3 regions of the Pseudomonas sp. GW821-FHT02A08 genome follow, and region 2 is predicted to be linked to each of the others. Evidence: predicted binding sites of a transcription regulator. Region 2 holds the regulator's gene; each other region holds the start of a gene.
The links. The regulator FliA, encoded in region 2, starts transcription of late flagellar genes. The targets are predictions, from matches to a motif close to CTAAAGTTTNNNNNNNNNNNGCCGNTAA.
Positions count from the first base shown of each region.

Region 1: flgM (flagellar biosynthesis anti-sigma factor FlgM) is a predicted target of FliA. The motif match lies at 4,350-4,377, and genes of this name have one in related genera.
Region 3: AC07W4_RS16095 (methyl-accepting chemotaxis protein) is a predicted target of FliA. The motif match lies at 4,068-4,095, and genes of this name have one in related genera.

Region 1 covers NZ_JBWKWD010000051.1:1,865-12,528, forward strand. Annotated here, with positions in the region: gene flgD (flagellar hook assembly protein FlgD) at 1-356, opposite strand, end outside; gene flgC (flagellar basal body rod protein FlgC) at 372-815, opposite strand; gene flgB (flagellar basal body rod protein FlgB) at 819-1,226, opposite strand; gene cheR (protein-glutamate O-methyltransferase CheR) at 1,599-2,426, opposite strand; gene AC07W4_RS25570 (chemotaxis protein CheV) at 2,439-3,404, opposite strand; gene flgA (flagellar basal body P-ring formation chaperone FlgA) at 3,488-4,246, shown strand; gene flgM (flagellar biosynthesis anti-sigma factor FlgM) at 4,414-4,740, shown strand; gene AC07W4_RS25585 (flagella synthesis protein FlgN) at 4,789-5,256, shown strand; gene AC07W4_RS25590 (flagellar brake protein) at 5,349-6,095, shown strand; gene AC07W4_RS25595 (MFS transporter) at 6,161-7,543, opposite strand; gene AC07W4_RS25600 (glutamine synthetase family protein) at 7,614-8,858, opposite strand; gene AC07W4_RS25605 (sensor histidine kinase) at 9,060-9,752, opposite strand; gene AC07W4_RS25610 (tetratricopeptide repeat-containing response regulator) at 9,749-10,664, opposite strand, start outside.
Region 2 covers NZ_JBWKWD010000017.1:49,609-60,272, forward strand. Annotated here, with positions in the region: gene AC07W4_RS14125 (CheW domain-containing protein) at 1-126, opposite strand, end outside; partial or broken gene AC07W4_RS14130 (outer membrane lipoprotein carrier protein LolA) at 129-251, opposite strand; gene AC07W4_RS14135 (ParA family protein) at 253-1,041, opposite strand; gene motD (flagellar motor protein MotD) at 1,085-1,975, opposite strand; gene AC07W4_RS14145 (flagellar motor protein) at 1,991-2,731, opposite strand; gene AC07W4_RS14150 (protein-glutamate methylesterase/protein-glutamine glutaminase) at 2,731-3,861, opposite strand; gene AC07W4_RS14155 (chemotaxis protein CheA) at 3,910-6,174, opposite strand; gene AC07W4_RS14160 (protein phosphatase CheZ) at 6,229-7,017, opposite strand; gene AC07W4_RS14165 (chemotaxis response regulator CheY) at 7,039-7,410, opposite strand; gene fliA (RNA polymerase sigma factor FliA) at 7,578-8,318, opposite strand; gene fleN (flagellar synthesis regulator FleN) at 8,315-9,145, opposite strand; gene flhF (flagellar biosynthesis GTPase FlhF) at 9,262-10,590, opposite strand; gene flhA (flagellar biosynthesis protein FlhA) at 10,602-10,664, opposite strand, start outside.
Region 3 covers NZ_JBWKWD010000021.1:14,681-25,344, reverse strand. Annotated here, with positions in the region: gene pnp (polyribonucleotide nucleotidyltransferase) at 1-773, shown strand, start outside; tRNA gene AC07W4_RS16120 (tRNA-Thr) at 912-987, shown strand; gene AC07W4_RS16115 (DUF6388 family protein) at 1,121-1,426, shown strand; gene nadC (carboxylating nicotinate-nucleotide diphosphorylase) at 1,502-2,350, opposite strand; gene ampD (1,6-anhydro-N-acetylmuramyl-L-alanine amidase AmpD) at 2,603-3,163, shown strand; gene ampE (regulatory signaling modulator protein AmpE) at 3,160-3,996, shown strand; gene AC07W4_RS16095 (methyl-accepting chemotaxis protein) at 4,187-6,217, shown strand; gene AC07W4_RS16090 (hypothetical protein) at 6,463-6,852, shown strand; gene AC07W4_RS16085 (TatD family hydrolase) at 6,853-7,629, opposite strand; gene cra (catabolite repressor/activator) at 7,633-8,628, opposite strand; gene ptsP (phosphoenolpyruvate--protein phosphotransferase) at 8,919-10,664, shown strand, end outside.

The DNA.
Region 1 (10,664 bases), on a different contig from region 2:
TTGTCACCGGGTGCAATGACTGAACGCCCCACCAGCGACGAAGCCTGCAAGGCCTGGGACGAGTTGTAGTTGCTGGCCAGCCCGCTCACGGTGTCGTTGAGCGTGGTGATGCCTTCCAGGCTGCTGAACTGCGCCAACTGGGCCACGAAAGCACCGTTGTCCTGCGGCTCCAGCGGGTTCTGATTTTTCAGCTGGGTCACCAGCAACTGAAGGAATGCATCCTTGCCCAGGGCTTTGTTGCCCGTGGCGCTGTTGGTGGCCGATGCAAGACCATCAGTCGTGGTGGTGGTCTTGATCGAGGAGTTGGCCAGGATGTCCTTGAGGCTCAAACCACTGGTGGAATCGGTAACACTCATCTGAGTCGCCCCTTATCACTGACCGAGAGTCAGGACTTTCTGCATCATGGTTTTGGCGGTGTTCATCATTTCGGCGTTGGTCTGGAACGAGCGGCTCGCGGAAATCATGTCGGCCATTTCCTCCACCACGTTGACGTTCGGGTAGTAGACGTAACCCTTGGCATCGGCCGCCGGATGGTTCGGCTCGTAGCGCGCTTCAAGATTGCTCTGGTCTTCGACCACACCCAGCACCTGCACGCCCTGACCGGCGGCGTCCTGGCTCTGGAATAGCGAATCGCTGCCGCCGCTCTGCCCGCCCTGGAACATGGTGGCGAACACCGGGTGGCGCGCACGGTAGGTCTGGTCGATGCTCGATGAGACGGTCTCGGCGTTGGCGATGTTCGAAGCGACGGTGTTCAAGCGCGTGGTCTGCGCACTCATGCCGCTACCGGCAATGTTGAAAACACTGGATAGAGACATGGCTTACTCTCCACGCAGGGCTGACACCAGCCCTTTGAATTTGCTGTTGAGCAGGGTGAAGCTGGCCTGGAAGCCGATCGCATTTTCCGCGTAGTTCGACTGTTCCAGCTGGGCGTCCACGGTGTTCTGGTCGATCGACGGTTGCATCGGCGTGCGATACAGCAACGACTCGTCGCCATTGCCCAGGCCTTCAGCCTCGATATGACGGCTGTTGGTCATGTTCAAGGCGAAGGTGCCGCTTTTGGTTTTCTCGTTCTGCTCGGCGAGCACTTTCGAGAAGTCCAGGTCCCGAGCCTTGTAGTTCGGGGTATCGGCGTTGGCAATGTTGTTGGCCAGGACTTCGGCACGCTGGGCGCGGAAGCCCAGGGCTTGTTCGTGGATACCGAGCGCTTTATCGAAGCTGATGCTCATGTCGGGAAACCTTCGGGTGACCTGATTTTTCGTAGGTTCAACTTAGCAAGCCCCATGCCAATTCGAAAAAGCCCGGAAACCGGGGCTTTGCCGGCCATGGCAATGCGGCAATGCCAGAAAAGCGGCAACGGTTTTCCGCCGCCTGCCGCTTTTCTGCCGCTTTCCCGAGCTCCGCACACCCTCTCCTGGATCGAGCACCGTCCCCTGTAGGAGCTGCCGAAGGCTGCGATCTTTTGATCTTGATCTTAAAAAACAAATCAAAAACAAGATCAAAAGATCGCAGCCTTCGGCAGCTCCTACATGATGCAAAAGCGGCGCGCATAAAAAAGGAGTCCCTGAGGACTCCCGTTTTTTATGCGCGCCGCTTCTGCATCATTTCGCCTGGTAAATGATCCCCGGGCTGCACTGGACCATCTGGTAATGATCCGGCAAGCCGTTCAGCGCTTCGGAGGCACCGAGGAACAGGTAACCACCCGGCTTCAACGTGCTGTGGATACGCAGCAGGATGTCCTTCTTCACCTCGGCGGAGAAGTAGATCAACACGTTGCGGCAGAACACGATGTCGAATTTGCCGAGGCTCGCGTAGCTGTCCAGCAGGTTGAATGAACGGAACTCCACACGGCTCTTGATCGGTGCCTTGATCGCCCAGCGCCCCGGTCCTTTCGGGTCGAAATAACGCTGCAGGCGCTCGGGCGACAGACCGCGGCCGATGGCCAGGCTGTCGTACTCGCCGGTCTTGCAGTTGTTCAGCATGGTGCCGGACAGGTCGGTGGCAACAATCTGCACCCCCATCCGCAACTGACCCATGTTGACCCGCTCGAACTCGTCGATGGACATCGACAGCGAATACGGTTCCTGGCCCGACGAACACGCCGCCGACCAGATGCGCAGGCGCTGGCCGGGACTGGCCTTGATGGCTTCGGGCAGTACCTTGTTCTTCAAGACTTCAAACGGGTAGGTGTCACGAAACCACAGGGTTTCGTTGGTGGTCATGGCATCCACCACCTGCTCGCGCAAACCGCTGCGCGGCTGGGTCTGCATGCGCTGAACCAGTTCTCCCAAAGACTTGATGCCTTGCTGTTCCATCAGTTTGTTGAGACGGCTGGAGACCAGGTACTGCTTGTTTTCACCGAGCAAAATGCCACAGGCTTTTTCCAGGAATACCCGGAACTGTTCGAAATCCAAATTACCCGTAGACAATGATGCCGCCTCTTAAATCGTGTTGACTGCCAGGGGCGCGGGCCCCTGGCTGATATCTGCTGCTTTGATCCGGTCGACTACCCGGGATGCCAGGTCATCAGGACGGAACTTGGCCAGGAAGTCATCGGCACCGACCTTCTTGACCATCGCCTGATTGAATACCCCCGACAACGAAGTATGCAGGATGATATGAAGCTTTTGCATGCGCGGGTCGTTGCGGATTTCCGCCGTCAGGGTGTACCCGTCCATCTCCGGCATCTCGATGTCGGAGATCATCATCAGGAACTCTTCTTCCGGTTTCTTGCCCTCGTCGACCAGTTTGCGCAGGTAGTCCAGCGCTTGCCGCCCGTCGTTCAACGCCACCACTTCGACGCCGACCGTCTGCAGGCAACGCGTGACCTGCTTGCGCGCCACCGACGAATCGTCGACCGTCAGCACGCGCAACGAAAGCGCCTTGTGCTGGGTTTCGACATCCACCACGCCCACGGAAATCGCTTCCGGCGTCGGTGCCACTTCCGCCAGCACCTTCTCGACGTCGATGATTTCGACCAACTGATTGTCGACCCGCGTCACCGCCGTCAGGTAGTGATCGCGCCCGGTGCCCTTGGGCGGCGGGTGGATCTCCTCCCAGTTCATGTTGACGATGCGTTCCACCGAGCGGACCAGGAAACCCTGGGTCTTGGTGTTGTACTCCGTGATGATCACGAAGGGGTTGTGCTTGTCCTTCAACGCGCCGGAGCCGGTCGCCATCGCCAGATCAAGGATCGGAATGGTCGCCCCCCGGATGTTCGCCACGCCGCACACGACAGGACTGGACTTGGGCATCAGCGTCAGTTTGGGACATTGCAACACCTCCCGAACCTTGAATACGTTGATCCCGTACAGCTGCTGGCCGTCGAGACGGAACAACAACAGCTCAAGGCGATTCTGCCCCACCAGTTGCGTGCGCTGGTTTACCGAATCCATTACACCAGCCATGCCCAGACTCCTAAACCAACGCCAAGTGTTGTTGCGACGCGCCTTCATCACTAAACGGCACGGCGCTTGCTTTTTTAATCGTTATGAACACAGAACCGACATTTTTTCGACGCCTGACCACACCCTACCGCAAATGGCTCGGTGTGCTGGCGACCGTTTGCCTGTTCAACGCTGGCAGCCCTGCCCTTGCTGACGCGGTTACCTTGCCTGACATGCTTATCGGCGTCACTCAGGGCTTTCTTGAATTCACCGTAGAAGACTATCTGGCTACCAGTCAAACGGAAGGTCGCTACGAGATCCAGGTCAACCCGCTCGATCCGCGCATGCACATGCCCATGTGCGACAAGGAATTGACAGCAACGCTCGAGAGTCCCAAGCCGCTGGGACGGGTCACGGTCAAGGTTCGCTGCGAGGGCGCGTCTCCCTGGACCGTCTTCGTACCCGCTCAAGTCCGCCTGTTTCGCGATGTCGTGACCAGCGCCCGGCCACTGCGCCGCGCCGCCATTGTCGAGCCTTTGGATGTGGTCCTGCGCGAGCGCGATATCAGTCTCATCAGCCAGGGCTACCTGACCTCCCTGGATCAGGTGATCGGGCAGCGACTGACCCGACCAATGGTCGCCGATCAGGTGATTACCCTGGTGAACATCGAACAGGCCGAAGTCATCCGCAAGGGCGATCAGGTGGTGATCACCGCCCGCAGCGGTACCCTCAGCGTGCGCATGCCGGGCGAAGCGCTGTCAAACGGCAGCCTGAGCGAACAGATCCGGGTGAAAAACCTCAATTCCCAACGAGTCATCAAGGCGCAGGTCATAGCGCCGGGGCAGGTGGAAGTGTCCATGTAAGGTTCTCTGTTCATCGGAATGTGGCGCTTGCCGCGGCTGTTCCCTAGACTGTGCTCCATGCAGGGCAAGCGCTGGCGCGCGCAAGGTTCATTGATAAATGAGCCTAAAGTTTTCCAGGGAATGGCCGAAACCATGGCAAGCGTCCAAATTCCCAGAGGTTTTTTATCATGGTCATCGATTTCAGCCGTTTGAACAGCTCCTCGTCCCTGACGGGCAGTACACGTACCAGCGCCAGCAAGGAAAGCGCCGAGGCCGGCAAATCCGCGCCGCTGGAGTCCGCGGCCGAACAGGCCGGTACCGTCAAAAGCGGGGAATCGGTACATCTCAGCGATGAGGCTCAACAGTTGCAGAAGGTCACTGACAAGCTGCGTGATCAGCCTGCCGTCGACAACGCCCGCGTGGCCGAGTTGAAAGCAGCGATTGCCGATGGCAGCTATAAAGTCGACAGCAACCGTGTAGCCAGCAAACTGCTCAACTTCGAAGCCCAGCGCTAGGCCACCGCCGGCGCCAGGCTTTTGGACGCTTAAAACCCAAGGCCAGCCATGCACGACACAAATTTACTGCAACTGATCACCGACGACTTTGCTCCAGCGCAACAACTGCTGGAATTACTGCAGACCGAATCCCTCGCCTTGCATGGCCGTGACATGCCATTGCTCGAGAACATCCTGGCGCAGAAACAAGCGTTGGTCGTTTTGCTCGAACAGCATGGCCGCAAGCGCAGTGAAATCCTCGCCAGCCTCAACCTGCCGACCAACCGTGGCGGCCTGGAGCAACTGGCCGGCCAGTCGAGCATTGGCGAGCAGTTGCTGGCGCAAAGTGACGTGCTGACCGATCTCCTGGCCCAGTGCCAGGCCATCAACGCCAACAACGGCCAGTCGATCCTCACTCAGCAGGCTGCGACGGCCACCCAGCTGAAAATCCTCACCGGCGGTGAAACCCCGGCGCTTTACGATGCCAGCGGAACATTCTCCAAGCTTGCCAAGCCGCGCCCGCTCAGTCAGGCATGAGCCAGTCAATGCCCCCGCTCTATCAAGAGGCGCAACATACTGGCAAACTGCTAGCCTGCCGTAGTCAAATTTTGTCTGGAGATTGATTAACCGTGTCCAATGCCTTATCCGTGGATGATGCTCCGCAGCCACCCAAGGTGCTCTCCACGCCCTTGGAAATCTCCAGCAACCTGCGCCAGCTGCTCGAAAGCCATGACCCGCTGATTATCACGTTCCACGAGCGCAGCCAGCGCTTCCAGAGCTACCTGGTGGACCTGGACCGTGACAGCAACATGATTGCCCTGGACGAAATGATTCCCCGTGATGGCGAGCGTTACCTGCTGGCGGGCGAGCCGTTCAGGGTCGAAGGCTTCCACGAAGGCGTACGCATTGCCTGGGAAAGCAACGGCCGGTTGAACATCGACGAATCCGGTGGCAGCCGCTGCTACCGCGGCTCCCTGCCCGATGAAGTGGTGTACCACCAGCGCCGCAATGCATTCCGCGCCGCGCTGAAGCTGGCACAACTGGTCAACGTCAACCTCGACGGCGAAAAGCTCAAGGCGTTGATCAGCGGCAAGTTGCTGGACATTTCCGCTACCGGCTGCAAACTGCGCTTCGACGGCGACATCACCGGCAGCCTGCAACTGGGTCAGGTCTACGACCGCTTCAGCGCCGACCTGCCCTTCGGCAAGATGACCGCGCCGGTCGAGTTGCGTTACCTGCACTTCGAAGAAAGGATCTCCACCACCTTCGCCGGCGTTCGCTTCCACAACATGAGCGGGCTGGTGCAGCGTCAGGTCGAACGCTTCGTCTACCAGTTGCAACGCGAAGCACGCCGGTTCGACAAAGACGATCTCTGATAGAGCGCCTCAACAAAAAACGGGCAGTCCCTTGCGGTGACTGCCCGTTTTTTTATGCCCCGGATTTAAGGCCTGGCCTCGCTGAAGTTAGGGTCCCGCCCTGTATCAGGGTCTTGCGGTGGCTGATCGGTTTCAGCCTCGGTGACAGTTTCAGATTCTGACTCAGGCTCTGGCCCGGTACTCACCGGGTTTTGCATCTGATCCTGCACCACCTGCTCATCAACACGCGGGTCGAGGCAGGCCACCAGCGGTGAACTCGTCATGTTGTCCGGCATGGCCACGTGATGCAGCGGCGCATCTTCCACCTGATGCAGGTTGGTCACCGCTTTCGGGCGAATCCGCCATACCAGCACCAACGCAAAGAAACTGAAAAACGCATAAAGCATCTGGCTGCCGAACAGCTTCATCAGCACGCCGGCCACCAGCGGCCCGATACTCGCGCCAACGCCGTAGGTCACCAGCAACATTGCCGTCAGGGACACCCGGCGATCGCCTTCGACGTGGTCATTGGAGAACGCCACCGCCAACGGATACAGGCAGAACTGCACCAGCGAACAGATAAAACCGGCGATAAACAGAACCTCCAGCGGCACCTGCGGCATGATCGCCAGCGGCAGCGCAGCCAAGGCCAGGCTGAAAGCGAAACTGCGGATCAACACAGCCCGATCGTAGCGGTCGGACAACCAGCCCAACGGCCACTGCACCAGCAACCCGGCAAAAATGCAGCTACCCATGAACAGACCGACCTGCTCCGTGGATAACCCTTGCTGCGAGGCATACAGCGGCGCCAGACCATAGAACGAACCGACGATCAGGCCGGCCCCGAGCACCGTACTCAATGACTGCGGCACGCGCTTGATAAAGAACCGTGGCTCCATCGGAGCCGGATGCAGTGGCGCCGGGTGGATCCGTCGGGTCAGGGCCACCGGCACCAGACACAAGGCGAAGCACAGGGCGACCAACATCAGCAGCTCCAGCCCCAACGCAGGATGCATGACCAGAATCAGTTGCCCCATTACCAGCCCCAGGTAGGAGGCGATCATGTAACCGCTGAACACCAACCCGCGCTGCCTGGCTTCGGCCTGCTCGTTCAGCCAGCTCTCGATCACCATGTACTGGCACATCATGCCGAGGCCGACGATCACCCGCAGGAACAGCCAGGCCGGCAGCCAATCGACCAGGCCATGGCCCAACACCGCCGCGCCGACGATCCCGGCACAAGCCGAATAGGCCCGGATATGCCCGACCCGGGCAATCAACCGGTGACCGATCTTGCCCCCCAGCACCAGGCCGAAGTAGTTGGCGGCCATCAACGCACCGACCCACAGGCTGTCGACATGGTCGGCCGCCAGGCGCAAGCCCAGGTAAGTACTCAACAGGCCCGAGCCGATCAACATCATCAGCGAGGCGAAATACAGCGCTCGAAAGGATTTCCAGATTTGGCGCATCGGCGTTCCGAGCGGCTCCTTGCAGTGAGAATCGGCTATCGCTAAACGATAGCCGGATGTCGACGGATCGTCAGGCCTGGGCTGCTAAAACACGCCGTTCCCAGGGAGTAATTTCATCATGGAAGCTGGTCAGCTCCAGGGTCTTCGAAGCCATGTAGCCTTCGATGAATTCCGCGCCGAACAGTTCCTTGGCCAACTGGCTACGTTTCAGACGCTCAAGTGCCGCATGCAAGGTACACGGCAACGAAAGATTGTCCGGCACTTCGAACTCACCCTGGATCGGCGCGCTCGGCTCCAATGCCTTCTCGATGCCATGCACCCCCGCCGCCAGGCTTGCGGCAATCGCCAGATACGGGTTGGCATCGGCTCCCGGCAGGCGGTTCTCGACCCGACGGGCGACCGGCAAACTGGCCGGAATGCGCAGGCCCGCCGCCCGGTTATCGTAGGACCAGCAGGCATTATTCGGTGAGGCGTAAGGGTGGCACAAGCGCTGGTAGGAGTTCACGTTCGGCGCAAACAACGCGGTGAAATCGGCCATGCACGTTTGCTGACCGGCAATGAAGTGGCGGAAGGTGGCCGTCTCCTGCCCCGTCTCGTCGCTGAACACGTTACGCCCCGAATCGATCTCGACCACGCTCTGGTGGATATGCATCGAACTGCCCGGTGTATGCGCCAAGGGCTTGGCCATGCACACCACGCTCAGGCCGTGCTTGAGGGCCACTTCCTTGAGCAAGTGCTTGAACAGGAACGTCTGGTCGGCCAGCAACAGCGGATCACCGTGCAGCAGATTGATCTCGAACTGGCTGACGCCCATTTCGTGCATGAAGGTATCGCGAGGCAGCCCCAGGGCCGCCATGCATTCGTAGACTTCATTGAAGAACGGCCGCAGGCCGTTATTGGAGCTGACACTGAACGCCGACTGACCGTCTTCGCGGCGACCATCCAGCCCCAGCGGCGGCTGGAACGACTGAGTCGGGTCGGTGTTGGGCGCAAAAACGAAGAATTCAAGCTCGGTCGCCACCACGGGCGCCAGGCCACGGGCCGCGTAACGCGCAATCACGGTCTTGAGCAGACCACGGGTCGACAGGCCGCAACTGGTGGTGGTGCCCAGTTCCACCGCATCGCAAATAGCGAAGGCCCGCGGTGGATTGCTCCAGGGCAAGCGGTGGATTTGTGCAGGGTCCGGGATCAGCGCCAGGTCGCCATCGTCGCTGCCGTAAAACCGCGCCGGCGGATATCCGCCCATGATGCATTGCAGCAGCACGCCCCGCGCCATCTGCAAACGTCGACCGTCGAGAAAGCCCTCGGCGGTCATCACTTTGCCCCGTGGAACGCCATTCAAATCCGGCGTGACACATTCAACTTCATCAATGCCCGTCAATCGCTGCGCGAGTGAACTCAGGCCAACGGTCGTCATGACGCAATCCTTGTTATTGTGCGGGCCGTGAACGGCGACCGTACAAAATAGGCTCCACGTGTTCGGAATTTCAAGCAGCGTCGATAAATATGCTGCCGGTCAGGGCAGGTAAAGGCGGAACACCCCACCGCCCAATGGACCGCCATTGCTGATTTCGGTACGTCCACTCACGCCGTTGCGCTGATGCAGCGCGGCAATTCGCCCGGCAAAGTACAGGCCCAGCCCGGTGCTGCCAGTGCTTTGATTGATGCCCTGCACGTAATCGGCCTGGCGCTCGATCATCTGCACCGGATACCCCTCGCCATCGTCATTGATGGTCAACACCAGTTGCCCGGCTTCGTCGCTGACGCTGATCAGAACGGCATGCCGCGCAAAGCGAATGGCGTTGTTGATGCAGTTGGCCAATACCGACGCGATCAACTCACGGTCGAAGAAACCCAGCGGGCTCAGCGGGTCCACTTCAAAGGTGGCCATGATGCCGCGACTGGCGAACACCTCCTGGTGGCAAGCCAGTTGCGCTTCGATGAAGTCGTCCAGCTCATGGTAGGCCGGTTGCAGCGGCATCTGGTTGACCCCGAGCTTGTACAGCCCCAGCAACTGCACCAGCATGCCGTTGAGGTGGGCGAACTCGAAGTCGATCACGCCCTGCTCCGGAGCCTGCCGCATCGACTCCGGCAACCGCCCCAGCCACTGGCTGTGGGCCTGCATCAGCATGGCCAGCGAGTTCTTCATGTCGTGCACGGTAGAGGCGATCACCGTGGAGAAATCCAGTGCCTGCTCGTTTTCGTTCATTGGCCAAGCGCCTTGCTTTTCAGCTTCTGGTAACGCGGATAGCGCGCATCGGTGTCGGGCATCAGGCCGACCATTTTCAGGCAGGTACGACACTCTTCCAGCTCCGCCGAAGGAACGCTGGTATCGGTGCCGTGCAACAACGACTGCGCCATGTTCAGGGCGATACTGATGTTCTTCGGTTGCATCGCCAGGGCTTTGCGGAATACCTGCCGGGCTTCCACCAGGTTGCCGGTCTTGTAGACGCGCACGCCCTGACGGTTGAGCTCCGCGGCGGCGTTGCCGGAGTTGAGGATACTCGGGTCGTCGGTCTGCTTGGCGATGTCCTTCATGACCACCGGATCGTCGCCGTAGATTTCCACGCAGTTTTTCAGCATCGCGGTACCGGCCTCGGTCTGCCCGAGCATTTTCAGCTGCTTGGCCACCAGCAAGGCCGCTTCGGCGCTCATGAATTGCTCCATGCCGTCCAGACGCAGCAAGGCTTGCTCGGTGAGCTTGTCCGCCGTCTCGGCGTCGTTGAGCAACAGGCTGGTGGCCTTCATCAGGCGCGCGCGGATTTGCAGGCCCGGATCGGAGGGGTTTTCCTTGGCCACGGCGCTCAATGTGGTGTTGATTTCCAGGCGGGTGCGCGTGTCCAGGCCCCGTTCGCTGCCCTTGCTGATCAAGGCGTGGGCCAGGCCGAGGTTGCTCTCGGCATCCTTGAACCGTGACTGCGCGCCCTGGCTCACTGCCTGGCGATAGGCCTTGGCCGCCGTGTCGAAGTCCTCGTTGGTCATCGCCAGCTTACCGAGCAGTGCCTGGCGACGCACCGCCAGCGGCGACAGGCGAATCGCCTCTTCCAGGACGCGCTGCGCTCCCTTGGTATCCCCTTCGGCGACCAGTACATCCGCCATGCCGTCATACAGCGACGGCATC
Region 2 (10,664 bases):
GGCGATCTCCTCGGCCACTTCCTCCAGGGGCAGCGTCAACTCTTCGGTCACGTCCTGCAGCAGGCTGTCCAGATACGACTGCAACGCCAATTGCGGGCGTAATGTGGTCTTCAATGGCCGGTTCATCCGCACGCACCTGTGGGAGCGAGCTTGCTCGCGATGAACCTGAGAGCGCCACGGGGTGCCAGGTTTCCCGCGTCATCGTTGACGACCATCGCGAGCAGGCTCGTTCCTACAGGGATCGGGGTCATGTCACGCCACCTGCGCAACAAGTTGCGCCGCCAGCAGATGCTTGAGCAACGCACGGTAGGCGAGAACGCCACGGCTCTTGCCGTCGAACTGCGAAGGCGTCAGCCCGGCACGGCTGGCATCGCGCAGGCGGGTGTCCACCGGGATGTAGCCTTGCCAGATTTCCTCGGGGAATTTGTCGCGCAGCACGCGCAAGGTTCCGAGGGACGCCTGGGTGCGGCGGTCAAACAGGGTCGGCACGATGGTGAAGGGCAATGCCTGTTTGCGCGAGCGGTTGATCATCGCCAGGGTGTTGACCATGCGCTCCAGGCCCTTGACTGCCAAGTGTTCGGTCTGCACCGGGATCACCAGTTGCTGGCTCGCCGCCAAGGCGTTGACCATCAGCACGCCGAGCAAGGGCGGGCTGTCGATCACGGCGTAATCGAAGTCCTGCCACAGTTGCGCCAGGCTCTTGGCAATCACCAGGCCCAGACCGCTCTGTCCCGGCGACTGGCGCTCAAGGGTGGCCAGTGCGGTGCTGGAGGGCAACAGGGAGATGCGTTCATCACTGGTCGACAGCAACAGTTGACCCGGCAGGCCTTGCGGCACGTTGCCCTTGTGCAGGAACAGGTCGTAGTTGCTGTGTTCCAGAGTGTCGGGATCGTAGCCGAAGTAGCTGGTCATGGAGCCGTGGGGGTCGAGATCGACCACGACCACGCGCTTGCCCGCCTCCGCCAGTAAACCGGCTAAAGCAATGGAGGAAGTGGTTTTACCGACACCACCCTTTTGATTGGCGACTGCCCAGACTCTCATTCGGATTGTTCCTCCCGGCCGCACGGATCGACCGAGAAATAGCTCAACGTGTTAATGCCGGTGACGGAGAATTGACGGCGTTCTCTCGTACCGGCGACTTGACCGGGGTCGGTGCAGTTTGTGTGCCAGCACGCTTCAATGCGGCATCCGGTTGCGCATGGGCGGTTCCGGTGCCGGTCAGACTGCGGCGAACATCGAGGTTGCGCGACACCACCAGCACCACGCGACGGTTGCGGGCGCGGCCTTCGGCGGTGGCGTTGTTGGCCACCGGCTGAAACTCGCCGTAGCCCACCGACGCCAGGCGACCGGGGTTCACCCCTTGCATCGCCAGCATGCGTACGATGCTGGCCGAGCGGGCCGAGGACAGCTCCCAGTTGGTCGGGTACTGCGCGGTGCGGATCGGTTGATCGTCGGTGAAACCTTCGACATGGATCGGGTTGTCGAACGGCTTCAGGATCGCTGCGACCTTGTCGATGATGCTGAACGCGATGTCGCTGGGCATGGCATCGCCGCTGCCGAACAACAGGCTGGAATTGAGCTCGATCTCGACCCACAGCTCGTTGCCGCGCACGGTCATCTGGTTGGAGCTGATCAGGTCACCGAACGCCGCGCTGATGTCGTCGGCGATGCTTTTGAGTGGATCGCTGGCGCCGGAGACACCGGCATCGACCTGGTCACTGTCCTTGACCAGCGGCTTGGCCGGGGTCACGGTCTTCGGCCGCTCGTCACCGATGGGGATCGGCTTGAGCGCGCGATCGGAATCGGTGAAGACGCCGATCAGGGCTTCGGAAATGACCTTGTACTTGCCTTCGTTGATCGACGAGATGGAGTACATCACCACGAAAAAGGCGAACAGCAAGGTAATGAAGTCCGCGTAGGACACCAGCCAGCGTTCGTGGTTGACGTGTTCTTCATGCTGGCGACGACGTGCCATGATCCATGTCCCCCATCAATCCATGAAGCCCTGAAGCTTCAACTCAATCGAGCGAGGGTTTTCACCTTCGGCGATCGACAGCAGTCCTTCCAGCAACATTTCGCGATAACGCGACTGGCGCAGCGCAATGGCTTTGAGTTTGGCGGCAATCGGCAGCAGCACCAGGTTGGCACTGGCCACGCCGTAGATAGTGGCGACGAACGCCACGGCAATACCGCTGCCCAGTTGCGATGGATCAGCGAGGTTGCCCATGACATGAATCAGGCCCATCACCGCACCGATGATGCCGATGGTCGGCGCGTAACCGCCCATGCTTTCGAAGACCTTGGCCGCTTCGATGTCGCGGCTTTCCTGGGTGTAGAAATCCACTTCCAGAATGCTGCGGATCGCTTCCGGCTCGGCGCCGTCGACCAGCAGTTGCAGGCCTTTGCGCGCGTAGTTGTCGGGCTCGGCGTCGGCAATGCCTTCAAGGCCCAGCAGACCTTCCTTGCGTGCCGTCAGGCTCCAGTTCACCACGCGGTCGATGCCACCGGCCAGGTCGACACGGGGCGGAAAGAGGATCCAGGCGAGGATCTGCATGGCGCGCTTGAAGGCGCTCATCGGCGATTGCAGGAGCGCGGCGCCAATGGTGCCGCCGAGTACGATCAGCGCTGCCGGGCCGTTGGCCAGGGCGCCGAGATGGCCGCCCTCGAGGTAGTTGCCGCCGATGATGGCGACGAAGGCCATGATGATGCCAATCAGGCTTAGAACATCCATCAGATACAGGCCTCGACCAGGTGCTTGCCAATGTCATCGAGGCTATACACCGCGTCGGCGAGTTCGGCTTTGACGATGGCCATCGGCATGCCGTAGATCACGCAACTGGCTTCGTCCTGCGCCCAGATCGAACTGCCGCCCTGCTTGAGCAGGCGCGCGCCTTCGCGACCGTCGGCGCCCATGCCGGTCAACACCACCGCCAGAACTTTGTCACCGAAGGTCTTGGCTGCCGAACCGAAGGTGATGTCCACGCACGGCTTGTAATTGAGACGTTCGTCACCCGGGAGGATTTTCACCGCACCGCGGCCATCGATCATCATCTGCTTGCCACCCGGCGCCAGCAACGCCAGGCCCGGACGCAGGATGTCACCATCCTCGGCTTCCTTGACGCTGATGCGGCAGAGCTTGTCCAGGCGCTCGGCGAAGGCCTTGGTGAAGGCAGCCGGCATGTGTTGGACCAGCACGATCGGGGCCGGAAAGTTGGCCGGTAACTGGGTCAAGACCCGCTGCAGGGCGACCGGGCCACCGGTGGACGTACCGATGGCCACCAGTTTGTAGGCTTTGCGTTTCGGCACGGGTGACGACGCGGTGACCCCATGGGTACGCGCAGGGATCGGTGCCGGTGCCGGACGCACGGGCGCACTGCTGCCGTAACTGCCGACGCTCGAAGGCGCGGGTGTTGGCGCGGGTGCGGGCACAGGTGCCGGAGCGCTGTAAGTGCTGACGCGACGATTGCTGCGCGAGATGCTCAGGATCTTTTCGCACAGCAGTTGCTTGACCTTCTCGGGGTTGCGCGAGATGTCTTCGAAATTCTTCGGCAGGAAGTCCACCGCGCCGGCATCCAGCGCATCGAGGGTGACCCTGGCGCCTTCGTGGGTCAGCGAGGAGAACATCAGGACCGGGGTCGGGCAGCGTTGCATGATGTGCCGCACAGCGGTGATGCCGTCCATCATCGGCATCTCGTAGTCCATGGTGATCACGTCGGGCTTGAGGGCCAGCGCCTGATCGATCGCTTCTTTGCCGTTGGTCGCCGTGCCGACGACCTGGATATTGGAATCCGCTGAAAGAATTTCCGAGACGCGGCGGCGGAAAAACCCCGAATCGTCCACCACCAGGACTTTGACTGCCATAAACACTCCATTAGATGGAGCGAGGCCAGGCGCCCCGCTCCACCAGAATCAAATACGCCGTGTGGCGTAACGCTTGAGCATGCTCGGAACATCGAGAATCAGCGCGATGCGGCCGTCACCGGTGATGGTGGCGCCGGACATGCCCGGAGTTCCCTGGAGCATTTTGCCCAATGGCTTGATGACCACTTCTTCCTGGCCCACCAGCTGATCGACGACAAAGCCGATCCGCTGCGTGCCCACCGAAAGGATCACCACATGGCCCTCGCGCTGCTCTTCGTGAGCGGCGGAGCTGACCAGCCAGCGTTTGAGGTAGAACAATGGCAGCGCCTTGTCCCGCACGATCACCACTTCCTGGCCGTCCACGACGTTGGTGGTCGACAGGTCGAGGTGGAAGATCTCGTTGACGTTCACCAGCGGGAACGCGAACGCCTGGTTGCCGAGCATGACCATCAGCGTCGGCATGATCGCCAGGGTCAGCGGTACCTTGATGACGATCTTCGAACCCTGGCCCTTGGCCGAATAGATGTTGATCGAGCCGTTGAGCTGGGAGATCTTGGTTTTCACCACGTCCATGCCCACGCCGCGACCCGATACGTCGGAGATCTCGGTCTTGGTCGAGAAACCCGGGGCGAAGATCAGGTTGTAGCATTCGGTGTCGCTCAGGCGATCGGCGGCATCCTTGTCCATCACACCGCGTTTTACCGCGATGGAACGCAGGACGTTCGGGTCCATGCCTTTGCCATCATCGGAGATCGACAGCAGGATGTGATCGCCCTCCTGCTCGGCCGCCAGGATCACCTTGCCGCCCCGGGCCTTGCCCGAGGCTTCGCGTTCTTCCGGCGATTCGATGCCGTGATCGACCGCGTTGCGCACCAAGTGGACCAGCGGGTCGGCCAGGGCCTCGACGAGGTTCTTGTCGAGGTCGGTTTCTTCGCCGACCAGTTCCAGGTTGATCTCTTTCTTGAGCTGGCGAGCCAGGTCGCGAACCAGGCGCGGGAAGCGCCCGAAGACTTTCTTGATCGGTTGCATCCGGGTCTTCATGACCGCGGTTTGCAGATCGGCGGTGACCACGTCGAGGTTCGACACGGCCTTGGACATGGCTTCGTCGCCGCTGTTGAGGCCCAGGCGGACCAGGCGGTTACGCACCAGCACCAACTCGCCGACCATGTTCATGATCTCGTCGAGACGCGCGGTGTCGACACGCACGGTGGTCTCGGCTTCGCTCGCCGGTTTTTCCGCAGGAGGCGCGGCCGGTGCGCGGGCAGCAGCCGGTGCAGCAGCGGCTGCCGGGGTCGGCGCTTCGGCTTTTGGCTCCGGTGCCCTGGCCACAGGTTTCGGCGCCGCAGCCTTGGCTGCCGGTGCCGCAACGGAAGCGTTCGAACCGTTGGCCACCGTCGCGGTGCCGACTTCGCTGAACTTGCCTTTGCCGTGCAATTCGTCGAGCAGCGCTTCGAACTCGTGATCGGAAATCAGATCGCTGCCGGCCGCCACCGCGCTGGGTGCCGCGGGTGCTGGCACAGAAGCAATGGCCGACTCCAGCGCCTCGACAGCAAAGTTACCCTTGCCGTGCAGCTGGTCGAGCAGCGCTTCGAATTCGTCGTCAGTAATATCGGAACTGTCGCCTGCGGATTTCGGGGCTTCTGGCGCAGCCGGTGCCGGGACCACCGCGTCAACGGCGAACTGGCCTTTACCATGCAGTTGATCGAGCAACGACTCGAACTCGGCATCGGTGATTTCATCGCTGCCAGCGGCATTGCTGGCCGGCGCTGGAGCAACCACCGGGGCCTCGGCCTGGGCCTTGACGGCGTTCAGTGAGTCCAGCAGTTGTTCAAATTCGGTGTCGGTGATGTCATCGGAACCGGTTTCGGCCACTGGCTCTTCAATGACCTCGGCGACGGGCGCAGAAGCCACCTCGTCGGCCGATTGCGGCTCGGCCAGACGGGCCAGCGCCGCGAGCAGTTGCGGTGTCGCGGCCGTGATCGGGCTGCGTTCGCGGACTTCGCTGAACATGCTGTTCACCGCGTCCAGCGCTTCGAGAACCACGTCCATCAGTTCCGAGTCGACGCGACGCTCACCCTTGCGCAGGATGTCGAACACGTTCTCGGCGATGTGGCAGCACTCCACCAGCTCGTTGAGCTGGAGGAAGCCGGCGCCCCCTTTTACAGTGTGAAAACCGCGAAAAATTGCATTGAGCAGATCCGCATCATCCGGACGGCTTTCCAGCTCGACCAGTTGCTCGGACAGTTGCTCTAGAATCTCGCCGGCCTCAACCAGGAAATCCTGAAGGATCTCTTCATCGGCGCCGAAGCTCATTAAGGGGGTGCTCCTACAGGTCTAAAAACCCAAAAAACCTAAAATTCTAAAACTCTAAAATCCCAGGCTGGATAACAAATCGTCCACATCGTCCTGACCGGACACAACGTCTTCTCTTTTATCGGCATGAATCTGCGGACCTTCACCCTGAGAGAGATGTTTTTGTGGATCTTTTTCAGCAAGCATCGCTTCACGGTCATGTTCGATGCCCGCAAAGCGGTCCACCTGGCTGGCCATCAGCACGAGCTTGAGCAGGTTGCTTTCAACTTCGGTGACCAACTGGGTCACACGCTTGATCACCTGGCCTGTGAGGTCCTGGTAATCCTGGGCGAGCAGGATGTCGTTGAGGTTGCCCGACACCGCGCGATTGTCCGTGCCGCTGCGCGTCAGGAACCCGTCGACCCGCCGGGCCAGTTCACGAAACTCTTCGGCGCCGACTTCGCGACGCATGAAACGCCCCCAGTCCGCGCTCAACACCTTGGCTTCATCGGCCAGGCCATTGACCAGCGGCGTGGCACTTTCCACCAGATCCATGGTGCGATTGGCCGCAGCCTCGGTCAGCTTGACCACATACCCCAGGCGCTCGGTGGCGTCGGTGATCTGCGACACTTCTTCGGCTTGCGGCATGTGCGGGTCAATCTGGAAATTGACGATCGCGCTATGCAGTTCGCGAGTGAGCTTGCCCACTTCCTGATACAGGCCACGGTCACGGGTCTGGTTGAGCTCATGGATCAATTGCACCGCGTCGCCGAACTTGCCTTTTTCAAGGCTCTCAACCAATTCGACGGCGTGTTTTTTCAGGGTCGACTCAAAGTCGCCCAATGAAGTTTCGTTATTGCCCATAGCTCCCCCGTGGCGCATTCATCAACCGATGCGTTCGAAAATCTTCTCGATTTTTTCTTTCAACGCCTGGGCCGTGAAGGGTTTGACCACATAGCCGTTAACGCCGGCCTGGGCCGCTTCGATGATTTGCTCGCGCTTGGCTTCAGCGGTCACCATCAGCACCGGCAGGTGCTTGAGCTTTTCATCGGCACGCACGTGGCGCAGCAGATCGATACCGGTCATGCCAGGCATGTTCCAGTCCGTTACCAGAAAGTCGATGCTTCCGCTGTTGAGCACCGGAATGGCGGTAGTGCCATCGTCGGCCTCGACGGTGTTGGTGAACCCAAGGTCACGCAGCAGGTTCTTGATGATCCGCCGCATCGTTGAGAAGTCATCAACGATGAGGATTTTCATGTTCTTGTCCAATTCGACCTCCAAGCAGTCTTAAACGCGTCCAGCACCTGGACGCGCCATTTCAATCAATCCGGCAAAGCACTCAATGACTGTCTGGAGCACAACAGATCGAGACCGGTGCAGTTCAACACCACACCAGCCTCGTTCGCAGTGTCCCCACACTGCCTTCAGCGCGCTCGCCACTCCCCCAAACGCCCCCGCAAACGGGCCGCGCACTGGCTGTGTAACTGGCTGACCCGCGATTCGCTGACCCCCAGGACCTCACCGATTTCCTTGAGGTTCAACTCTTCGTCGTAGTACAGCGCCAACACCAGTCGCTCACGCTCCGGCAAATTGGCAATCGCATCCGCCAGCGCAGCCTGGAAGCGTTCATCTTCCAGGTCGCGTGACGGCTCAATATGAGCACTCGCGCCATCCTCGTGCAGCCCTTCGTGTTCGCCGTCCTGCAACAGGTCGTCGAAACTGAACAGCCGGCTGCCCAGGGTGTCGTTCAAAATCCCGTAGTAATCATCGAGACTCAATTGGAGTTCGGCCGCAACTTCGTGATCTTTAGCGTCTCGGCCGGTTTTAGCTTCAATCGAGCGAATGGCATCGCTGACCATGCGCGTGTTGCGATGGACCGAACGTGGTGCCCAGTCCCCCTTGCGCACCTCATCGAGCATGGCGCCGCGGATTCGTATGCCCGCGTACGTTTCGAAACTGGCGCCTTTGCTGGCGTCATATTTGGTCGACACTTCAAGCAGGCCGATCATCCCGGCCTGGATCAGGTCTTCGACCTGGACACTGGCCGGCAAACGCGCCAGCAAGTGGTAGGCAATGCGTTTAACCAGCGGCGCGTAACGCTCGATCAGCTCGTACTGCGCATCGCGTGCCGACTTCTTGTAGAGGTTGTAGCCGCTGGCTGTCATAGAACAGGTCCTGCTGTCTGCTGCACGAGCCGCTCGACGAAAAACTCCAGGTGCCCGCGCGGGTTGGCAGGCAGCGGCCAGGTATCGACCTTCTGCGCGATGGCCTTGAACGCCAGCGAGCACTTGGAACGCGGGAAGGCCTCGTAGACCGCGCGCTGCTTCTGCACGGCCTTGCGCACGCTTTCGTCGTAGGGCACCGCGCCGACGTATTGTAGGGCGACATCGAGGAAGCGATCCGTGACCTTGGTCAACTTGGCGAACAGGTTGCGTCCTTCCTGCGGGCTCTGGGCCATGTTGGCCAGGACGCGGAAGCGGTTCATGCCGTAGTCGCGGTTCAGCAACTTGATCAAGGCGTAGGCGTCGGTAATCGAGGTCGGCTCGTCGCACACCACCAGCAGCACTTCCTGGGCTGCGCGAACGAAACTGACTACCGAGTCACCAATGCCCGCGGCGGTGTCGATCACCAATACGTCGAGGTTGTCGCCGATATCACTGAAGGCCTGGATCAGGCCGGCGTGTTGCGCGGGGCTCAGATGCACCATGCTCTGAGTGCCGGATGCGGCCGGAACGATACGGATGCCGCCGGGGCCCTGCAGCAATACATCGCGCAGTTCGCAGCGGCCTTCGATCACGTCGGCCAGGGTACGTTTGGGTGTCAGGCCCAGCAGAACGTCGACGTTCGCCAGTCCAAGGTCCGCGTCCAACAGCATGACGCGCCGGCCAAGCTCGGCCAAAGCCAGGGACAAGTTCACTGACACATTAGTTTTCCCGACGCCACCTTTGCCGCCGGTCACCGCGATCACCTGTACGGGATGCATGCTGCCCATGTTATTTCTTTACCTTGTCTTGCATAGACGGAGGCCACATTACTGGCTGCGCGTTCACAAACGGAACAATGCATGGCAGACCATCGATGTAGGTACAAAAACTGTTCATTAATACCTCAGCCAACCTGCTTGGTCGGGCTGTGGTAGATGTCAGCGAACATGTCAGCCATGGCTTCTTCGCTGGGTTCTTCCTGCATTTGCACGCTCACGGCGCGGCTGACCAATTGATGACGGCGCGGCAGATGCAAATCATCCGGGATCCGCGGGCCATCGGTCAGGTAAGCCACCGGCAGTTCATGACTGATGGCAAGACTCAACACCTCACCCAGACTTGCCGTTTCATCCAGTTTAGTCAGGATGCAGCCTGCGAGCCCACAACGCTTGTAACTGTGATAAGCGGCCGTTAGAACCTGTTTCTGGCTGGTGGTTGCCAGGACCAGATAATTTTTCGAGCGGATGCCACGACCGGCCAGGCTTTCGAGCTGCATGCGCAGGGCCGGATCGCTGGCCTGCAGGCCGGCGGTATCGATCAGCACCACGCGCTTGCGCAGCAATGGCTCCAGCGCCTGCACCAGGGACTGGCCCGGATCGACGTGGGTCACCGGCACATTGAGAATGCGCCCCAGGGTCTTGAGTTGTTCCTGGGCACCGATGCGGAAGCTGTCCATGCTCACCAGCGCAATGTTCTGCGCGCCGTACTTGAGCACGTAGCGGGCGGCCAGCTTGGCCAGGGTGGTGGTCTTGCCCATGCCGGCAGGGCCGACCATGGCAATCACACCGCCCTCTTCCAGCGGCTCGACTTGCGGCGTAACGATCATGCGCGCCAGGTACGCCAGCAACATGCGCCAGGCCTGACGAGGCTCTTCGATTTCGCTGATCATCGCCAGCAGGTCGCGCGACAGCGGGCCGCTCAGGCCGATGCGTTGCAGGCGACGCCAGAGGTTGGCCTGGTCGGGACGGCTGCCTTGCAGCTGATTCCAGGCCAGGGAGCCGAGTTGGACTTCCATGAGTTCGCGCAGGCTGTTGAGTTCGAAACGCATTGAGTCGAACGCACGTGGATCCACGCCACCGGACGCTGGCGCAGCGGCTGGCGCGGGGCGACGGGGTTCGGCGCAGGTCGGTTCGATCAGCGGCTCGGCGGCGGTCAACGGCAAGCCGGCGAACAACTGGCGATTGGTTGCATTGTCGCTCTCGCCATCGCCACGCAGGCTCAACTCGGCCTGGGCGGTGACGATCCGCGACTGAGTCTTGCGCAGCTCGTCTTCGAGCTCCATGTTCGGAACCCGCGGCGCCAGCGCCGACAGCTTGTAATCCAGCGCAGCCGTCAGTTCGACACCCCCGGCGATCCGGCGGTTGCCAATGATGGCGGCATCAGCGCCCAGCTCATCGCGAACCAGCTTCATGGCCTGACGCATATCGGCGGCGAAAAAACGCTTAACTTGCATAAACCACTACCTCAGCCGTTGGGCCCTACTGTCGCAACGATGGTCACTTGCTTGTTGTCAGGAATTTCCTGGTA
Region 3 (10,664 bases), on a different contig from region 2:
GCGGCGCTTCCCTGGCCCTGATGGACGCTGGTGTGCCGATGAAGGCGCCGGTTGCCGGTATCGCCATGGGTCTGGTTAAAGAAGGCGAGAAATTCGCCGTCCTGACCGACATCCTGGGTGACGAAGACCACCTGGGCGACATGGACTTCAAGGTAGCCGGTACCGCCAAAGGCGTCACCGCGCTGCAGATGGACATCAAGATCAAGGGCATCACCGAAGAGATCATGGAAATCGCTCTGGGCCAAGCCCTGGAAGCGCGCCTGAACATCCTCGGCCAGATGAACCAGATCATTGGCCAGTCGCGTACCGAGCTGTCGGCCAACGCTCCGACCATGATCGCGATGAAAATCGACACCGACAAAATCCGTGATGTCATCGGTAAAGGCGGCGCGACCATTCGTGCGATCTGTGAAGAGACCAAGGCTTCGATCGACATCGAAGACGACGGTTCGATCAAGATCTTCGGCGAAACCAAGGAAGCGGCAGAAGCTGCTCGTCAGCGCGTTCTGGGTATCACCGCTGAAGCCGAGATCGGCAAGATCTACGTCGGCAAGGTTGAGCGAATCGTTGACTTCGGCGCATTCGTCAACATCCTGCCGGGCAAGGACGGTCTGGTTCACATCTCCATGCTGAGCGACGCTCGCGTTGAGAAAGTGACCGACATTCTGAAAGAAGGCCAGGAAGTGGAAGTTCTGGTACTGGACGTGGACAACCGCGGCCGTATCAAGCTGTCCATCAAAGACGTGGCAGCAGCCAAGGCTTCGGGCGTTTAATTACCCCCCGCGCCTGACCGCTTCAACGTTATAGAAAATGCCCCGCCGTGAAAACGGTGGGGCATTTTTTTGTCTGCAGGAAATTGAGACGCTCCGGAAGTTGCCTGCCCCTGAAGTCAGTGCTAGGTTTAGCCCACCGCCCGTGTAGCTCAGCCGGTAGAGCAGCGCACTCGTAACGCGAAGGTCGCAGGTTCGATTCCTGTCTCGGGCACCAGCAAGACTTGTTTTCAGATGATCCCGAATGGTTCTGAAGGCCAGACAAACCGCGCTTCATACGGTTTTTTTGCGTCAGAGAGATCCTTGATGATCCAGATCCATCTTCCATTCCCCAGATCAACGAGAACGCCATGACAATAAAAGAATTGACCCAAGAAGCCAGACACGAAGAAGCACTGAAAAAGTACGTGCTGGATGTGCCGGATCTGATGGAAGAGATCAAGGACCTGAGTGCCGATGATCAGAAAGACCAGATTCAATGGGCGTTCGAGGACGAAGCGGAAGCCCAGGGCTTGCAGCCGTGGGAATTGACACTCAAGTACACCTCAACGCCGGAAGAGTACGAAGCAGAACGACTGAAGCTGCATAAAGAAGCGGCCGAAGTCTTGGGCGTCGAGTGGGAAGAGTACTGCGAGATGAACAATCTGGTGGTTTGAAAGCAGCTTCAAGCTTCAAGCGGCAAGCTACAAGTCAAAGCAGATCCGCTTGCAGCTTGCCGCTTGTAACTGCTCCTAGAGACTCAGGCGCATCGATAGATCGACCGCCTTCACATCCTTGGTCATCGCACCGATCGAAATGTAATCCACCCCGGTCTGTGCAATCGGCAGCAACGTGCTTTCGTTGATCCCGCCGCTGGCCTCCAGCTTGGCCTTGCCGGCGTTCAGGCGCACGGCTTCGCGCATGTCGTCCAGGCTCAGTTCGTCGAGCATGATGATGTCGGCATCGGCCGCCAGCGCTTCTTTCAATTCATCCAGGCTTTCCACTTCAATCTCGACCGGTTTGCCCGGGGCGATCTTGTGCGCGGCGGCGATGGCCTGCGCGATGCCGCCGCTGGCGGCGATGTGGTTTTCCTTGATCAGGAAGGCGTCATACAGGCCGATGCGGTGGTTGTGGCAACCGCCGCAGGTCACGGCGTACTTCTGCGCCAGGCGCAGCCCCGGCAGCGTTTTACGGGTGTCGAGCAGCTTGACCTGAGTCTCGGCCACGAAGTCCGCCAGGTACTGCGCGCGGGTCGCCACGCCGGAGAGCAATTGCAGGAAGTTCAGGGCGCTGCGTTCGCCGGTCAGCAGTGAGCGCGCCGGGCCTTCGAGGTGGAACAGTACCTGATTGGGCGCAACCCGTTCGCCGTCGGCAACCTGCCAGTGCACCGCCACCCGTGGGTCCAGTTGCCGAAACACGGTATCCACCCAGGCGGTGCCGCTGATGACGGCCGCATCACGGGTAATGATGGTGGCTTTGGCCAGGCGTTCGGCCGGGATCAACTGCGCGGTGATGTCGCCGCTGCCAATGTCTTCACGCAACGCACGGCGCACGTTGGCTTCGATTTCGGCGGTCAGATCGGCGAGACGTAGATTCGGCATAACGGACTCCACAAACAAAGTGGCTCGATTATAGGGCCATGTCAGCGACCAACCCAAGGCATCAGCGCGTTACGTTGGCGCTGGTGCCTGCATTTGGTCAAGTCCCTGACGTTGTCGGCGTCGGCCGTCGACTCCGAACAAGCGCCTGTTTGAGATCGGCAACCTAAAGCGCCTTAAACGCGGCAAGTGATCGCGCCCCGATGGATTATCGCGGCATACTGTGCCAACACAGTCGACGTTGAAGGAGTCGGTATGCAGTTGGACCCCGCGAGCGGTTGGTGTCAGGGTGTGCGTTTATGCCCTTCGCCCAACTTCAATGCGCGCCCCGAGGGCGAGATTTCCCTGCTGGTGATCCACAATATCAGTCTGCCGCCCGCGCAATTTCAGACCGGCAAGGTGCAGGAATTTTTCCAGAATCGTCTGGATGTCACGGAACATCCCTACTTTGCAGGGATCGCCGACCTGCGAGTGTCTGCGCACTTTCTGATTGAACGTGACGGCACCGTCACTCAGTTTGTCTCTTGTCTTGAGCGCGCCTGGCACGCCGGCGTCTCGTGTTTCCAGGGGCGGGAAACCTGTAACGATTTTTCCGTGGGCATCGAGCTCGAAGGCACGGATGATCTGCCGTTCACCGACGCTCAATACATCGCGTTGACAGCCCTGACCCGCCAGTTGCAGCAGGCGTTCACGGCAATCACCACAGAGCGCATCTGCGGGCACAGCGACATTGCACCGGGGCGCAAAACCGATCCAGGGCCGGCGTTCGACTGGGCACGCTATCGTGCCGCCCTGGCACAAGAGGAAGGACGATGAGTTTTCTGGTGTTGCTGTTGGCGGTGTGGATCGAGAAGTTCTCGGCCCTGCGTCATCGGGTCCAGCGTGACAATGGCTGGACACACGAGCTGAACAAGCTTGAGGCCAGCCCGCGACTTTCAAACCGGCCATGGCTGGTGTTGGCGGTAATGGTGTTGTTGCCGGTGGCGTTGCTGGGGTTGCTGCTGGTCGTCATCGAGCCGGTGGCCTACGGGTTGCTGGCGTTGCCGATCCATTTGCTGGTGGTGATCTACAGCTTGGGGCGCGGTGATCTGCTGGGCGATCTCGGACCGTTCCGCGATGCCTGGCGTCGGGAGGACCTGCAAGCGGCGGCCCATGTCGCCAAGCGCGATCTGGATATCTGTGCGGACAGTGGCGAGCAGTTGCTCGAGCAGGTCGAAGGGCATTTGCTGTGGGAGGCCTACCATAGCTTTTTCGCGGTGATTTTCTGGTACTTCCTGTTGGGGCCGGTCGCGGCACTGAGTTATCGACTGCTGGCGCTGGCCGAAGAACACGGGAAAACCCCTGCGCTGGTCGAGCGCGCCGGGCAACTGCGTCACGCCTTCGACTGGTTGCCGGTGCGTCTGCTGGCGGCGAGTTTGGCGTTGGTCGGCAATTTTGTTGCGGTCAGTCGGGTCATGCTGCATGAGCTGCTGAACTGGAACATCAGCGCCGCGCAATTGATAGTGAGAGTCGGGCTGGTGGCCGGTGAAATTCCGGCGCCGGTGACCGGCGCGGAAGGCATCAACAATCTGGACCGCATCTGGGCGCTGCTGCTGCGTGCGGCGGTGCTCTGGTATGCCGGGTTTGCGTTGTGGACAGTCCTGCATTAACGGGGCCGCCGGAGCAGGCTCCCTCGCCACGGGGCGATCACTAGTCCGAAGTGCTTCGCCCTGTCGTTAACCTTAAGTTACAAAACTTCCTGCCGATTTAAGTTATACAGAGATAGCGTCGAATAGTGGCTATCTGCCGTCTGTCTGCGCCCGCCAATAAAAAAAATAAGAAATTGAAGGGAGACATCCAGTGAAGAGCTTGCTCTATCCCGCTGTCGCACTGATGAACCGCCTGAGCTTCGGCATGAAGTTCAGCCTGATCAGCGTACTGTTCCTGGTGCCGATGCTGGTGACCAACTTCTATCTGGTGCGTGACTCCTATCGCGAATTCCAGGGCACACGCATCGAACTGCAAAGTCTCGACCTGTTGGGCAGCAGCCTGATGCTGCGGCGTGATCTGGAAACCCTGAACAACCTGGTGCAGATCAATGTCAGCCTCGGCCAATCCGGCAAGGCCGGCAATGTCGAATCGAAGATCAGCACCCTCGAGCAGAATATTCTGACGCGCCTGCAAGGGCTGACCGCGATGACCAGCGACCCGGAGCAGGTCGCGGTGTTTGATGGCAAACGCGATGAAATGATCGCCGCGTTCCAGGCCCAGCAAACGGAGAACTCCCTGCAAAGCAAAAGTGCCTTGATCGGCAAACTGGTGGGCAGCGCGCAGATTTTCAGCCAGCTCATCACCAGCCAGTCCGGCCTCAGTCGCGACAACCAGAGCGACATGCGTCAGTTGAGCGAGCTCGTCACCCTCGTCACGCCGCGGGTCACCCAGATCCTGGGCGAAGGTCGGGCAATGGGGTCTTATTCGTTGGGGCAGGGGTTCATCAATTCGGCTTCGAGTACCCGTTTCGATGAATTGCTGGCGCAGATTGAAAAGCTCCAGGCCGAGTATGGCCTGAAGTTGCAGGATGCCTTGGGTTCCAGCAAAGCCGTACGCGAAACCCTGGCCGCACAGGCCGATAGCAGCCGGGCGTCGTTGAAGAAGGCCAGCGAGCTGTTCGAAGAACAAGTGGTCATGGCCGACACTCTGGATGCGCCGTGGCAGGGTTTTTACGATCAGGTCACTGCCCTGATGGACCAGACCTACCAACTCAATGAAGCAACCCTGAAGTATCTCGGCCCACAGTTGCAGCAACGCCTGGACCAGAATCGTACACACATGATCATGCAGGCCGTGGCGTTGTCTGTGGTGTTTGTACTGATCTTCTACCTCTACGGCGGTTTCTATGCCTCGACCCGCACCACCCTCAAACGCCTGGGTGGGGTGATGGACAAGGTGGCGGCCGGGGACATGACCGTGACCTTCAGCGCCCACAGCCGCGATGAGTTGGGTGAGCTGGGCGAGGTATTCAACGGCACGGTGAAAAAAATCCATGACCTGATCGAGCGGGTGGGGCAGACCGTCAGCGAAGTCGAGCGTCAGGCCGGGCAAGTGGAAAACGTTTCCGCGCAAAGCAACCAGGCCGTCGCCGGGCAGCGCACACAGATCGAACAAGTGGCCACGGCGATGAACCAGATGTCGGCCACTTCCCAGGAAGTGGCGCGCAGTGCCGCCGCGGCGGTGAGCAGTGCCCACAGCGTCAACGATGAGACCATCAATGGACGCGGCCTGGTGGAGTCGCAGCAAGGCAGCATTGCCGCACTGGCCAGCGAGATCGATCAATCGGTACTGGTGATCAACCAACTGGCCAGCGACAGCCAGTCCATCAGCCGCGTGCTCGAAGTGATCAAGAGCATCGCCGAGCAGACCAACCTGCTGGCGCTCAATGCCGCTATCGAGGCCGCACGGGCCGGTGAGCAGGGGCGTGGTTTCGCCGTGGTAGCCGACGAAGTCCGGACCCTGGCCAAACGAACCCAGCAATCGACCGAAGAAATCGAGCAGATGATCGCCAGGCTCCATGGTGGTGTCGGCGCAGCAGTCAAGGCCATGGGCACCAGCCATGAAATGGCCAGCGGCACGGTGGGGCAGTCGGAGAAGGTCCAGCGGGCGCTGGAAAACATCCTGGGTGCGGTCGGCATGATCGTCGACCAGAACCAGCAGATTGCCGCCGCCGTGGAGCAGCAAACCGCCGTGGCCCACGACATCGACCAGAACATCGTCGAGATCAATCGCGCCGGCGAGCGTACCGCTGAAGGTGCGCATCAGACCGAAGATGCCAGCCGGGCGTTGTCGGCCCAGGTCGTGGAGTTGAAGCAGTTGATCAGTGCATTCCGGGTCTGAAATTCTTCTCGGGACCCTGTGGGAGCGGGCTTGCCCGCGAAGACTGCGGCACATCCAACATTAATGTGACTGAACGATCGCTTTCGCGGGCAAGCCCGCTCCCACAGTTTTGATGTGCTGTCGGAAGATTTTGTAATACTTTTTCCCTTTCCAGGTGGGAGTCCTCCTGATTCTCTTCGTGCGCTGGCATTTGGAGTTCAATCAAGGAAGATTAACGCGGTTTACCGCCATGGAGGAGCTTGGTCATGTCTGCTGCAACAACAGGAGTCCAGGGACGCTGTGCGCATTGTCAGCGCACGTTGCTGCTTCAACCCTGGCAACTCAACGCCATTGCGATCAATGAAGCGTTTGCCTGTGCCCACTGCCGGAAACATGTTCAGTTACGTTGTCCGGAACAGATCAAGCGCTTCAAGTCTCTCGACTCTTTTTCGCTGTTGCGCGCCAGCCTGCGGGTGATGGTCTGCACGGCCTTGCTCGTGGCGCTGGTGATGGAGTGGGTGGGAATGCTCAGTGTCATCGAACAGCTGAATGCTTCGCTGATCGTCTTGTTCGTGTACTTCGCGGTGGTTCGTTACTTCCGCCGACGTCAGCACCTGACGCTGATCCTGGAGGCTGCCAGGGCTCACGCTGACTGATTACCAGCCGAACACTTCGCAGCTGTTGGCGGTGCTGGCAGCCGCCAGTCGTTCCGGGCTGATTGCCATCCATTGCGCCAGTGCCGCGCAGATCGCCGGCAAGTGTGCCGGGCTGTTGCGTTGGCCGGGGAACATGGCGGGCGCCATGTCCGGCGAGTCGGTTTCCAGCACCACAGAATCCAGTGGCAGCTCGGCGAGCACGCGGTGCATGCGCAGTGCTTGAGGCCAGGTCGCGGCGCCGCCAAGGCCGAGTTTGAAACCGAGCTTGATGTATTCCCGCGCCTCCTCCTTGCTGCCGGCGAAGGCGTGGATGATCCCGGCGCGTTTCAGGCGAAACCGTTTGAGCGTGGCAATCACCGCCGCATGGCTACGCCGCACATGGATCAATGCCGGAAGATTGAAGTCAGCCGCCAGTTGCAATTGCGCCTCGAACAACGCCTGTTGGCGCTCGCGATCGAGGGATTCGATGAAGTAGTCCAGGCCGATTTCGCCCACCGCACACAGTTGCCGATGGTCGGCCAGGCGGGTCAGCCAATCGCCGAGTTCGCTCAGGTGTTGCGGGCGATGATCGTCCAGGTACACCGGGTGCAGTCCGAACGCGGCGTGCAGGTCGGGATCACTTCGCACCAGCTCCCAGACCCGCTGCCAATTGGCCTGATAAACCCCCAGCACCACGATCCGCCGCACCCCGAGGGCGCGGCTTTCGGCCAGCAGCGCCTGACGGTCGGCGTCGAAGTCCGGAAAATCCAGATGGGTGTGGGTGTCGATCAGCTCCACGGTTCAGTCCTGGCGAATACGCTGCTTGAACGTGCGCGCGATGGCTTGCACGCCGGGCCGGTAATCCGACTGCTCGATGGCTGCCAGGGCCAGCGCGAGGGCCTTGTCGGCGATCAACTGGTGTTGCTGGGCCATGGCGTTGACCGGCAGCGGCAGGAAGTCCAGCAACTGGGTGTCGCCGAATGTGCCGAGGCGCAGCGGGCGGTTTTTCAGCGGGAAGTCGTGCAGCGCATCGAACACGCCCTGAAGCAGCACGTAGGATGTGGTCACCAGGGCATCGGGCAAATGGCCCAGGCGCTGCAGCAACTCTTCCATCAGTTGTTTGCCGCACTCACGGCTGAAGGACTCGCCTTCTTCGATCAGCACCTCGCCGCTGAACCCGGCGAGCGCCTCCTTGAAGCCGGCGCAACGTTCCTGGCTGATGCTCAGCTCCGGGCGGGCGCCGATCAGCGCGATCTGTTTGGGCAACGGATCGAGCAGACTGCGGGTCAGTTGCAGACTGGCTTCGCGGTCGTCACTGATCACCGAACAGAAATGCTCGGGTTCCATGACCCGGTCGATGGCGATGATCGGAATGCCCTTGGCCTGTAACTGGCGATAGCTGTCGTCGCCGGCCGGCAGGCAGCTGGCAACGATCAGTGCGTCGCAGCGCCGGGCGCGGAACAGTTGCAGCAATTGCCGTTCGCTGTCTGGTGCATCGTCGGAACTGGCGATCAGTAACTGATAACCCCGGGCCCGCGCACCTTGCTCCAGCAATTTGGCGATTCGCGCGTAACTGGGGTTTTCCAGATCCGGCAGAATGAACCCCAATGTGCGGGTGTGCCGGCTGCGCAAACCGGCAGCCTGTGGGTTAGGCGTGAAGCCATGTTGTTCGACGACCGCGCGCACGCGTTCGACGGTAGCGCTACTGATGCGCTGTTGTTCGGCCTTGCCATTGATGACATAGCTGGCGGTGGTGACGGACACACCGGCCAACTGGGCGATATCGCTGAGTTTCAACCCGCTGTTTCCTTGTTTTTTCGAGATTGCCTCGACATTTTCGTCAATCCTAACCGATTAAGGCAGGCGACCATTGTCGCAACGCATCCGACAAGTTGGGCTTCAAGGATGGGCCAATATCGAGTAACGTGCCAATCGATCTAGATTAAACGTTTCAGCAGGCGTATTTTCTACGTTTTAGGTGCCTTTGGCCGGTTCTGCCGTGAAACCGCCAAAAGCGATGACCAAGCGCCTAAGCTGACTCATTCAAAACAATACCTGGTGCCCCAAGGCGCCAAAAAGGAGAAAGCATGCTCGAGCTCACTGTAGAGCAGATTTCCATGGGCCAGTCGGCTGTGGACAAGTGCGCAGCGCTGCAATTGCTGGCCCGGCATCTGGTCGCCGACGGCCTGGTTGCCGAGGGGTATCTCGCCGGTTTGCAGGCGCGGGAAGCCCAGGGCTCGACCTTTCTCGGTCAAGGTATTGCCATCCCCCACGGTACGCCCGAAACCCGCGACCTGGTGTTCACCACCGGTGTGCGTCTGATGCAGTTCCCTGAAGGTGTGGACTGGGGCGATGGTCATATCGTTTACCTGGCGATCGGTATCGCCGCCAAATCCGATGAGCATCTGCGCCTGTTGCAATTGCTCACCCGCGCGCTCGGCGAGACTGACCTGGGCCAGGCCCTGCGTCGCGCCGGGTCCGCCGAAGCCTTGCTGAAGTTGCTGCAAGGCGCACCGCAGGAGCTGGCGCTGGATGCGCAGATGATCGGCCTCGGTGTGGCGGCCGAAGATTTCGAAGAACTGGTCTGGCGCGGTGCTCGTTTGCTGCGGCAGGCCGACTGCGTGAGCAACGGTTTCTCCGCCGTGCTGCAGCAGGTTGAAGCACTGCCCCTGGGCGATGGCCTGTGGTGGCTACACAGCGAGCAAACGGTGAAGCGTCCGGGCCTGGCCTTCGTCACCCCGGACAAACCCCTGCGTTATCTCGGCCAGCCGCTCAATGGACTGTTCTGCCTGGCCAGCCTCGGTGAGGCCCATCAAGCCTTGCTCGAACGCCTGTGCGCGTTGTTGATCGAAGGGCGTGGCCATGAGTTGGGGCGCGCCACCAGCAGCCGCAAGGTTCTCGAAGTGCTCGGTGGTGAAGTGCCCGCCGACTGGCCCAGCGCGCGAATTGCGTTGGCCAACGCCCACGGTTTGCATGCGCGCCCGGCGAAAATCCTCGCGCAACTGGCAAAGAGTTTTGAGGGCGACATCCGCGTGCGCATCGTCGATGGTCACGACAGCGCCGTGTCGGTAAAGAGCTTGAGCAAGTTGCTCAGCCTCGGCGCCCGTCGTGGGCAGGTCCTGGAAATCATCGCCGAACCGGGCATCGCGGCCGATGCATTGCCTGCCTTGTTGGCCGCCATCGAAGAAGGCCTCGGCGAGGAAGTCGAACCGCTGCCGCCGGTCAGCCAGGCGCGCGAAGTCGTTGCCGATATGGCCGAAGTGGTCCTCGCCCCGGTGTCAGGCAGCGTGACTCAGGCGATTGCAGCCGCCCCGGGGATCGCCATCGGCCCGGCGCATATTCAAGTGCTGCAAACCATCGATTACCCGTTGCGCGGCGAGTCCGCCGGCATCGAGCGCGAGCGTCTCCAGCACGCCCTGGCGCAGGTACGCAGTGACATCCAGGGCCTGATCGAGCGCAGCAAGAGCAAAGCCATCCGCGAAATCTTCATCACCCACCAGGAGATGCTCGACGACCCGGAACTCACCGATGAGGTCGATACGCGCCTCAAGCAGGGCGAAAGCGCCGAGGCGGCGTGGATGGCCGTGATTGAAGCAGCGGCCCGGCAGCAGGAAGCGTTGCAGGATGCCTTGCTCGCCGAGCGTGCGGCCGACTTGCGTGACATCGGACGTCGGGTGCTGATGCAACTCAGCGGCATCGAAACACCGAGTGAACCGGATCAACCGTACATTCTGGTGATGGACGAGGTCGGCCCGTCCGACGTCGCGCGTCTCGACCCCGCTCGCGTGGCGGGGATTCTCACCGCCCGGGGAGGTGCTACGGCACACAGTGCG